Parazoarcus communis: one gene and its partners. The protein of the gene in region 1 interacts with the protein of each later gene in a pairwise test. Links are inferred from orthologs where the notes say so. Each region holds a gene or a part of one and is shown in the gene's direction. Other genes may lie near its edges.

Region 1 (3,104 bases):
TAAAAGGGAATGCCAGCGGCCCGCGCGGCAAGCGCCTTGAGCAGGGTGCCGATCTTGTTCGCACTGTCGCCGTTGGCGGCAATGCGGTCGGCCCCGGTGATCACCACGTCCGCCTCGCCATGCATCAGCAGGTGGCCGGCGGCGTTGTCGGCGATCAGCATGTGCGGTACATCGGCTTCGCGTAGTTCCCAGGCGGTGAGCAGGCCCTGGTTGCGCGGACGGGTTTCGCTGGCGATGACTTCGATGTCGACCCCGGCGGCCTGGGCTGCGTAGACGGGGGCGAGCGCCGTGCCTGCGCCGAGTGTGGCCAGCCAGCCGGCGTTGCAGTGGGTCATCACACGCAAGGGGCGACCGCTACGGGCGGGAAGCCCGCGCAGCAGGGCGAGGCCGTGACGGCCGATGGCGTCGCATGTCGCGGCGTCGTCGGCGCAGATCGCAGCGGCGGCGTCCCACGCCGTGGCAGTGCGTCGGGCCGCCGGCAGCGGACGCAGAATGCCGGCCATACGGTTCAGCGCCCAGTGCAGATTGACCGCGGTCGGGCGTGTGGCGGCGAGCAGTGTCAGGGCGTGTTCGAGCTGTTCGTCTTCAGCGCCCGCGCGGGTGAGGGCGAGCGCAACCCCCATTGCAGCCGTGGCACCAATCAGCGGCGCGCCGCGAACCTGCATGGTCCGGATGGCGTGCGCCACCTCGTCGAGGGTATTCAGGCGACACTGCTCACGCCGCCATGGCAGCGCAGTCTGGTCGAGTATCAGCAGGCTGTCGCCATCGCGGCACAGCGTCGGAACGGGTTGTACGAACATGGTGTGGATCCGGACCGGGCTCGGGTGCGGGCGGCAAAGTGCGTCGCCGCAGGCCTGCTACGGTCCTGTCTCCTGCTCTCTGGGGCAAGTTAAGCCTTGGAATGTGCCAGTCCTCGGGTCTGTCCGCAAGTCCGAATGCCCGGTGGCGCGGCGCTTGCGATCGGGCGCGACTCTGCGAAAATGCAAATCCCAGCCATTGCCGATCCGCCAGGATTCCCATGCCGCATTTTCCCGCACCGATCGAATCGCGCCTGCCGACTGTCGGCACTACCATCTTCACCGTCATGTCCCGGCTTGCGCAGGAGTGCGGTGCAATCAACCTGTCACAGGGCTTTCCTGACTTCAATGCGGAGGACGTGCTGTTCGAGCGTGTCGCCCACTGGATGAGGGCGGGCTTCAATCAATATGCCCCGATGGCGGGCTGTCTGCCCCTGCGCGAAGCCATCGTACGCAAGGTCGAGTCGCTGTACGGAACGCGCTACGATGTTGAGCATGAGGTCACGGTGACCGCCGGCGCCACGCAGGCCTTGTTCACCGCGGTCAGTGCGCTGGTTCATGCCGGTGATGAAGTGATTGTGTTCGAGCCGGTGTACGACTCCTACGGGCCGGCGATCGAGCTGGCCGGTGGCAAGGTCGTCCGCATGCAGTTGCGGGCACCGGATTACCGTCCCGACTGGGCTGCAGTCGCAGCAGCGATCGGGCCGCGGACGCGGATGATCATGATCAACTCGCCACACAACCCGACCGCGACCGTGTGGTCCGCGGACGATCTCGCCCAGCTTGCAGCGCTCACCCGCAACACCGGCATCGTGGTGGTGTCGGACGAGGTGTACGAGCACATCGTGTTCGATGGCGCGGCGCATCAGAGCTGCGCCGCGCATCCGGAGCTGGCTGCACGCAGCATCGTCGTGTCGAGCTTCGGCAAGACCTATCACATCACCGGCTGGAAGGTGGGGTACGTGGTGGCGCCGCGCGAACTGATGGCGGAGTTCCGCAAGGTTCACCAGTTCAACGTGTTTACCGTAAACACCCCGGTGCAGCTTGCGCTCGCGGACTACATGGCGGATGCCAGCCGGCATCTGCAGCTGTCGGCCTTCTATCAGGCCAAGCGCGATTATTTTCGTGCCGGGCTTGCCGGCGCCCGCTTCGAGCTCCTGCCATCGGGCGGCACCTATTTTCAGCTTGCCCGCTACGGCGCGATTTCGGATCAGCCCGATACGGCGTTCTGCGACTGGCTGACGCGTGAGGCGGGGGTGGCCGCGATCCCGGTGTCCGCATTCTTTGCCGACGGTCGTGACGAAGGCGTGATCCGCTTCTGCTTTGCCAAGAACGAAAACACGCTCGCTGCGGCCTGCGAGCGTCTGCAGACGCTGCGCTGACGTCAGGCTCGCCAATCCGCTTCGCCTGCCCTTCGGTGCGCCTCGGCCGCCGGCGGCAGGCCCCGCGGGTGGCGGCGTTGCTGCCGTCCTGCGTGGTAAACTTGCGGTCTTATTTTCTCTCGCGGCCGGCTTTCCATCGTGCGCAATCTGCTGATCTTTCTGCTGGTACTGGGTGGTATCTGGTGGGTGCGTCGTGCCCTCAAGCGACCGCGGCGTGGCGCTGGGCGCGAGCCGCGCCTGAACGAGCCCGAGCGGGTGCTGGCCTGCGCGCATTGCGGCGTGCATGTCCCTGAGAGCGAAGGCGTTCGCGACGAAAGCGGTTTTTACTGCAGCGAAGGGCACCGCCGTCTGGGTAATGCCGGCCGGGGAGAATAGGCTTGGGTGAGTCCGTGCTGTCCGGCGTCGACCCTGCGCGACTGCAGTCGCTGCGCTTTTTCAACCTGTTCCGGCTCATCATCGCCGGCATCTTCCTGGTGGGCGGACGTGAGCTCAATCTGGGCAGCGAACACCCGACCATCTTTCTCGTCACCGCGATCTGCTATCTCGGGGCCGTTCTGACCCTCGGCTTCCCCGATGCTGCACGACGCATGGGTTTCGACCGTCTGGTGACGCTGCAGGTCGTCATCGACGTGTTCATGCTGACGGCGTTCATGTGGTCCAGTGGCGGATTCCGCAGCGGCATGCCGGTGCTGATGATGATCGTGCTCGCAGGTGCGGGGCTGGTGGCCGAAGGGCGCATGGTGCTCTTTCTTGCGGCGCTGACGACGCTGGCCGTGCTCACCGAGAATGGCTGGCGTTTCATCGCCGACGGCACGCCGGGCGATTTTCTGCAGGTCGGCATCACCTGCATCGCGTTCTTCGGTATCGCGCTGGTGGCGCGCCTGCTTGCGCTGCGGGCCAAGAACAACGCTTCGCTTGCCGAAAG
Region 2 (4,162 bases), 2.0 Mb from region 1 along the record:
TTTGGTGGCGACATCCTGCTCGGCGCGGTGATCCTCGTTGCCGGTTTCTGGCTCGCCAACCTCGCTGCCGAGGCCATCAGCCGGGCCAGTGGCGAGCATACAAGCGGCCTGGCTCGCATTGCCCGCATTGCCATTCTCGGACTGGTGATCGCAATGGGCTTGCGTGCGATGGGCATCGCCGACGATATCGTCAATCTGGCTTTCGGCCTGGGTTTTGGCGCGGTCGCAGTGGCGGTGGCCCTGTCCTTCGGACTGGGTGGTCGCGAAGCGGCCGGTCGCCAGATGGAGTACTGGCTGGCCAAGTTGCGCAAGGACGAACCCGGCAAGGACTGAAGCTGGACTTGGGTCCGGTGGCGGCATGACGGCACCGGACTTTTTCTTCCCGAGTACGGGGGGGATGGCGTCGCTCGGGTAAAATTGCGCCCATGAGTTCCGCACATTCCCCCCGTTTCGTTCATCTTCGTCTTCACACCGAATATTCGATCACGGACGGCATCGTCCAGATCGATCAGGCCATTTCGACCGCAGCGGCTGACGGCATGCCTGCGCTTGGCATCTCCGATCTCGCCAACCTGTTCGGGATGGTCAAGTTTTACAAGGGTAGCCGCGGCAAGGGCATCAAGCCGATCATTGGCGCGGATGTCTGGATCGAGAACGAGGTCGAGCGCGACAAGCCGTATCGCGTACTGTTGATCTGCAAGAATCGCAATGGTTATGGGCAGTTGTCCGAACTGCTGACGCGCGCCTACCTGGAGAACAAGCACCGCGGGCGGGCAGAACTGCGCCGCGCGTGGTTTGAGGACGGCGCCGCGAGCGATCTGCTCTGTCTTTCCGGCGCCATGATGGGCGATATCGGCCAGAACCTGGTCAACGGCAATCCCGAGATTGCAGAACTGCTGGCGGCCGACTGGAAGCGGCTATTTCCCGGCGGTTTCTATATCGAACTGCAGCGCGCCGGGCATCCTGGCACCGAAGCCTATATCCGCCAGGCGCTGGTGCTGGCGAACAAGCTCGGTCTGCCGGTGGTGGCGACGCATCCGGTACAGTTCCTCACCCGCGAGGATTTCAAGGCACACGAGGCGCGCGTATGTATCGCGCAGGGCTACGTGTTGGCTGACAAGCGTCGTCCGCGTGACTTTACCGAAGAGCAGTACCTCAAGAGCCAGGACGAGATGTGCGAACTGTTCGCAGATCTCCCCGAGGCACTTGAGAACGCGGTCGAGATCGCGCGCCGCTGCTCGCTGACGGTGCAACTGGGCAAGAACTTCCTGCCGCAGTTCCCGACGCCAGAAGGCATGACGCTGGACGACTTCCTGGTGCAGGAGGCCAAGGACGGGCTGGAACGCCGGCTCGCCCAGTTGTACCCGAGCCCGGAGGAGCGCGAGCGTCAGCGCCAGCGCTACGAGGATCGGCTGAAGTTCGAAACCGACACCATCATCCAGATGGGCTTTCCCGGTTACTTCCTGATCGTTGCCGACTTCATCCGCTGGGGCAAGGCGAACGGCGTGCCAGTGGGGCCGGGGCGAGGTTCCGGTGCCGGTTCGCTGGTGGCCTATTCGCTTGATATTACCGACATCGATCCGCTTGAGTACGCACTGCTGTTCGAGCGCTTCCTCAACCCGGAGCGGGTGTCGATGCCCGACTTCGATATCGACTTCTGCCAGGACAACCGCTATCGCGTGATCGAGTATGTGCGCGAGCGCTATGGCAAGGATGCGGTCAGCCAGATCGCCACCTTCGGCACGATGGCCTCGAAGGCCGTGGTGCGCGACGTGGGGCGCGTGCTGGATCTGCCCTATGGCCTGTGTGACAGGCTGTCCAAGCTGGTGCCGGTTGAAGGCGCGAAGCCGGTTTCACTGACCCGTGCCTACGAGATGGAGCCGCAGATCGGCGACATGATGAAGGACGGCAACGACGGCGAATCAGTGCAGGAGTTGTGGAGCCTGGCGCTGCCGCTCGAGGGCCTGTCGCGTAACGTGGGCATGCACGCCGGCGGCGTGCTGATCGCGCCGGGCAAGCTGACCGATTTCTGTCCGCTCTACATCGCCGATGGTGATGATGCGACCCCGGTGTCGCAGTTCGACAAGGACGACGTAGAAGCCGTAGGCCTGGTGAAGTTCGACTTTCTCGGTCTGCGCAACCTGACGATTATCGAACTTGCGCTGCAGTACGTGGAGCGCGAGACCGGCAAGCGCCCCGACCTGATGAGCCTCGGCTTCAAGGACCCCGCGGCCTACCAGATCCTGAAGGACGCCAATACCACGGCGATCTTCCAGGTCGAATCGGACGGCATGAAGAAGCTGCTCAAGAAGCTCGCGCCCGACCGTTTCGAAGACATCATCGCCGTGCTGGCGCTCTATCGCCCCGGCCCGCTCGGTTCGGGCATGGTGGATGACTTCATCCTGCGAAAGAAAGGCCAGCAGGAGATCGACTACTTCCACCCCGACCTCAAAGCCTGCCTGGAGCCGACCTACGGCGTGATCGTGTACCAGGAACAGGTGATGCAGATCAGCCAGATCATCGGCGGCTACACCCTGGGCGGGGCGGACATGCTGCGCCGGGCGATGGGCAAGAAGAAAGCCGAGGAGATGGCCAAGCACCGCGCCACCATTGCCGACGGTGCGAAGCAGAAGGGCTACGATCCGGCGCTGGCTGAGCAACTGTTCGACCTGATGACCAAGTTCGCGGAGTACGGCTTCAACAAGTCGCACACCGCGGCCTATGCGGTGGTCACCTACCACACGGCATGGTTGAAGGCCCACTACTGCGCGGCCTTCATGGCGGCGACGATGTCGTCCGACCTCGACAACACCGACACGGTGAAGATCTTCTACGAAGACACCGTTGCCAACAAGATCGAGGTGCTGCCGCCCGACGTCAACGCATCCGATTACCGCTTCGTGCCGGTCGATCGCAAGGTGATCCGCTATGGTCTGGGCGCGGTCAAGGGCGTTGGCGAGCCGGCGGTGCGCGCGATCATCGCGGCACGCGAGAAAGGCGCGCCTTTCCGTGACCTGTTTGATTTCTGCGAGCGTGTCGACCGTCGTCTGGCCAACCGCCGGGTGATCGAGGCCCTGATTCGCTCAGGGGCGATGGATACGCTGGAGGGCCACAAGGGGCTCGATCGCGCGCAACTGATGGCGACCGTGTCGCTGGCGATGGAGGCCGCCGAGCAGGTGGCTGCCAATGCGATGCAGGGCGGCCTGTTCGACATGATGCCGGAGGCGGCAGGGGCAGGTGTCGAGTTCGTCAAGGTGCGGCCGTGGACCGAGCGCGAGCGCCTCAAGGAAGAGAAGACCGCGATCGGCTTCTTCCTCTCCGGTCACCCCTTCAATGCCTTCAAGGGCGAAGTGCGCCGCTTCGTGCGCCGTACGCTGGCCCAGATCGAGCCGTCGCGTGACCTGACCATGATGGCCGGTGTGGTGATGGAGGTGCGGACGAAGGTGGGCAACCGCGGCAAGATGGCCTTCGTGCTGCTCGACGACGGCACGCAACCGCGCGAGGTGGCGGTCTATTCCGAAGTGCTCGATGCCAACCGCGGCAAGATCGTCACCGACGAGGTGCTGGTGATCGAGGGCAAGGTCAGCAATGACGAGTTCTCGGGCGGTTTCCGCATCATCGCCGACAAGCTGCTGACACTGGGTGAGGCGCGCAGCCGATTCGCGCGTGCGCTGCAACTGAAGCTCAACGGTGAAGTGGGCGAGAGTGGCGGCGCGGCGGCAACGGCCGACCGTCTGCAGACCTTGCTGACGCCGTTCCGCGATGGTGGCTGCCCGGTCAAGGTGCGTTATCGCAACGCCGTGGCGGAGGCGGAACTGCCTTTTGGCGATGGCTGGCGCGTGCGACTGGAGGAAAGTCTGCTCGAGAGCCTGCGCGAGTGGCTGCCGCCCGAGGCGGTAGAAGTGGTGTATCCGAACTGATGAGGGTGAGCGCCCTGCGGGGTGCTTACACCCAGTCTTTGGGCTGCAGGAAGACGTCGTAGAGACGGGCCTCCGGCGAACCGGCTTCGGGGTGCCAGTCGTAGCGCCATTTGACGATGGGCGGCATCGACATCAGGATGGATTCGGTGCGTCCGCCCGATTGCAGGCCGAACAGGGTGCCGCGGTCGAAAACCAGATTGAATTCGACGTAGCGACCGCGACGATATGCCTGGAAGTCGCGT
Region 3 (2,978 bases), 320 kb from region 1 along the record:
GGTTACCGCTGCCGACGTGATCCATTCCTGGTGGATGCCGGCTTTCGGCGTGAAGCAGGATGCGATTCCCGGCTTCATTCGCGACACCTGGTTCACCGCCGACAAGGAAGGCATCTATCGCGGCAACTGTGCCGAACTCTGCGGCAAGGACCACGGCTTCATGCCGATCGAGGTGCATGTGGTCTCGGCCGAGAAATACACCGAGTGGGTCGCATCACAGCAGGCTCAGGCCACGACCGCCTCTGCGGACGACGCCCGGGAGTGGGCGCTGGCCGAACTGGTCGAGCGCGGCGAGAAGGTGTTTGCGGCCAACTGTGCTGCCTGCCATCAGGCCGATGGCAAGGGGTTGCCGCCGGTGTTCCCTGCGCTGGATGGCTCGCCCGTGGTGACGGGCGATGCAAGCGGCCAGATCGAACTGGTGTTGAAGGGCAAGGCGGGAACCGCGATGGCGGCATTCGGCGGCCAGTTGTCGGACGCCGAGCTTGCTGCGGTGATCACCTATACCCGCAACGCCTGGGGTAACCAGTCGGGCGTGGCGGTGCAGCCGGCAGATGTTGTGGCCGCGCGCTGAGGCTGAAGCCGAAGCACGTATCGCTGCAGTGTGATTGTAGGGGCCGTCCCGGTCCCGATGGCAAGGTTCTGTCGCGCGTGGGCGCGACAATGGAGGCGTGTGCATGAATACACTGACTCACGATCGGCCCGGCGTTCACCCCCCGCACGGTCATGCGCATGGTCCCACCGGCCTGATGCGCTGGGTGACCACCACCAATCACAAAGACATCGGCACGATGTACATGATCTTCAGCTTCATCATGTTCCTCTCCGGGGGGGTGATGGCACTGACGATCCGGGCCGAACTGTTCCAGCCCGGTCTGCAGGTGGTGGAGCCAGAGTTCTTCAACCAGCTCACGACCATGCACGGTCTGGTGATGGTGTTTGGCGCGATCATGCCGGCCTTCGTCGGCTTCGCCAACTGGATGATCCCGCTGATGATCGGGGCCAGCGACATGGCCTTCGCGCGCATGAACAACTGGAGCTTCTGGCTCCTGCCGCCGGCGGCCATCCTGCTGCTGGGTTCGTTCTTCGTGCCTGGCGGCGCAACTGCTGCGGGGTGGACGCTGTACGCACCGCTTTCGGTGCAGATGGGCATGGGCATGGATCTGGCGATCTTCGCCATCCACATCATGGGCGTGAGCTCGATCATGGGCGCGATCAACATCGTCGTCACCGTGCTCAACATGCGCGCGCCCGGCATGAACATGATGCGCATGCCGCTGTTCTGCTGGACCTGGCTGATCACCGCCTATCTGCTGATTGCGGTCATGCCGGTGCTGGCAGGGGCGGTCACGATGATCCTGACCGATCGCCACTTCGGCACCAGCTTCTTCAATGCCGCCGGTGGCGGTGACCCGGTGATGTACCAGCACATCTTCTGGTTCTTCGGTCACCCCGAGGTCTACATCATGATCCTGCCGGCCTTCGGCATTGTCAGCCAGATCATTCCGACCTTTTCGCGCAAGCCGCTGTTTGGCTATGCCTCGATGGTGTACGCGACCTCGTCGATTGCGATCCTGTCCTTCACCGTGTGGGCACACCACATGTTCACCACCGGCATGCCGGCAATCGGGCAGCTGTTCTTCATGTACGCGACGATGCTGATTGCGGTGCCCACCGGCGTGAAGGTGTTCAACTGGGTGGCGACCATGTGGCGCGGTTCGCTCAGTTTCGAGACGCCGATGCTGTGGGCCACCGGCTTCATCTTCGTGTTCACCATGGGCGGCTTCACCGGCCTGATCTGTGCCGTTGCACCGATCGACATCCAGCTGCAGGACACCTACTACGTGGTTGCGCACTTCCACTACGTGCTGGTCGCAGGCTCGCTGTTCGCCCTTTTCGCCGGTGCCTATTACTGGCTGCCGAAATGGACGGGACACATGCCCAGCGAGTTCCTCGGCAAGCTGCATTTCTGGTGCTCGATCGTGTTTTTCAACATCACCTTCTTCCCGATGCACTTCCTCGGGCTGGCAGGCATGCCGCGGCGGATTCCGGACTACGCCTTGCAGTTTGCCGATTTCAACGCGATGGCGTCCATCGGCGCATTCGGTTTCGGACTGTCGCAACTGATCTTCCTGGCCGCGGTCGTGAAGTGCGTCCGTGGTGGCAAGAAAGCGGAAGCACAGTCGTGGGAAGGCGCGGAAGGGCTGGAGTGGACGGTGCCTTCGCCGGCTCCGCATCACACCTTCGAGGATGCACCGGTGCTGGCCAAGGCATGAACAGCGTTGCAGTGAGAGGGGGGCGGAGCGGAGAGTCGGGAGAGGGCAGGCTCCGCCCCAAACTCTCACTCACGTGCCATTGCAATGTATATGGATGAACTGATGACACGAAGCGATCGACGTAATGCAAACCTGCGGACCGGGCTCATCCTGGCCGGGGTGGCGTTCGTCTTTTTTACTATTGTCATCATCAAGTACAAGGTGTTCGGGCAATGAGCCGCGAGCGTCGTGCCAACCGGATTGCCGGTGAGAACCGTCGCCTGCTCGTGCGCCTCGGGATCTCCGCAGTAGTGATGTTCGGCTTCGGCTTTCTGCTCGTGCCGTTCTACGAGCAGATCTGCGAAGCAACCGGGATCAACAATCTGTTGCAGCCGGACAAGGTGAGTGTGGAGAACACCCAGGTCGATCGCTCCCGCACGGTGCTCGTCCAGTTCGATGCCAATCTGCACGACCTGCCGTGGCGCTTCCAGCCCCAGCAGCGCTCGGTGACGGTGCATCCGGGCGAGATGGTGCATGTCGCATACGAGGTCGGCAACAAGCGGGACCGCCCGATTACCGGGCAGGCGGTGCCGAGCTACGGGCCGCAGGTGGCGGGGCAGTATTTCCGCAAGCTCGACTGTTTCTGCTTCACGCAGCAGACCCTGGCGCCGGGCGAGCAACGCACGATGCCGCTGGTGTTCGTGCTCGATCCAAAGCTGCCTGCGG

Evidence for each region.
Region 2: the proteins of CEW87_RS02765 (region 1) and dnaE interact in binary tests that used the Escherichia coli proteins (3 or more experiments, as listed by UniProt). The link is inferred for Parazoarcus communis from one-to-one orthologs.
Region 3: the proteins of CEW87_RS02765 (region 1) and ctaD interact in binary tests that used the Escherichia coli proteins (3 or more experiments, as listed by UniProt). The link is inferred for Parazoarcus communis from one-to-one orthologs.

The regions. Positions count from the first base shown.
Region 1 is NZ_CP022188.1:596,356-599,459, reverse strand. The notes cover bases 144-3,098. They hold CEW87_RS02765 (pyridoxal phosphate-dependent aminotransferase), read left to right. Parts: upstream 144-1,018; coding sequence 1,019-2,179; downstream 2,180-3,098. Other genes in these bases: CEW87_RS02755 (sensor histidine kinase), read left to right, coding at 2,557-3,098; CEW87_RS02760 (PP0621 family protein), read left to right, coding at 2,318-2,554; mtnA (S-methyl-5-thioribose-1-phosphate isomerase), read right to left, coding at 144-800. In the rest of the region: more of mtnA, read right to left, coding at 1-143; more of CEW87_RS02755, read left to right, coding at 3,099-3,104. UniProt on the Escherichia coli protein: Shows aminotransferase activity with methionine and histidine as substrates, and to a lesser extent also with phenylalanine.
Region 2 is NZ_CP022188.1:2,642,477-2,646,638, forward strand. What follows is about bases 108-4,120. They hold dnaE (DNA polymerase III subunit alpha), read left to right. Parts: upstream 108-425; coding sequence 426-3,920; downstream 3,921-4,120. Other genes in these bases: CEW87_RS12125 (mechanosensitive ion channel), read left to right, coding at 108-333; hemF (oxygen-dependent coproporphyrinogen oxidase), read right to left, coding at 3,946-4,120. Also shown: more of CEW87_RS12125, read left to right, coding at 1-107; more of hemF, read right to left, coding at 4,121-4,162. UniProt on the Escherichia coli protein: DNA polymerase III is a complex, multichain enzyme responsible for most of the replicative synthesis in bacteria. This DNA polymerase also exhibits 3' to 5' exonuclease activity. The alpha chain is the DNA polymerase catalytic subunit.
Region 3 is NZ_CP022188.1:920,024-923,001, reverse strand. The notes cover bases 145-2,973. They hold ctaD (cytochrome c oxidase subunit I), read left to right. Parts: upstream 145-674; coding sequence 675-2,273; downstream 2,274-2,973. Other genes in these bases: CEW87_RS04260 (cytochrome c oxidase assembly protein), read left to right, coding at 2,486-2,973; CEW87_RS22995 (cytochrome oxidase small assembly protein), read left to right, coding at 2,358-2,489; coxB (cytochrome c oxidase subunit II), read left to right, coding at 145-571. Outside these bases: more of coxB, read left to right, coding at 1-144; more of CEW87_RS04260, read left to right, coding at 2,974-2,978. UniProt on the Escherichia coli protein: Cytochrome bo(3) ubiquinol oxidase is the terminal enzyme in the aerobic respiratory chain of E.coli that predominates when cells are grown at high aeration.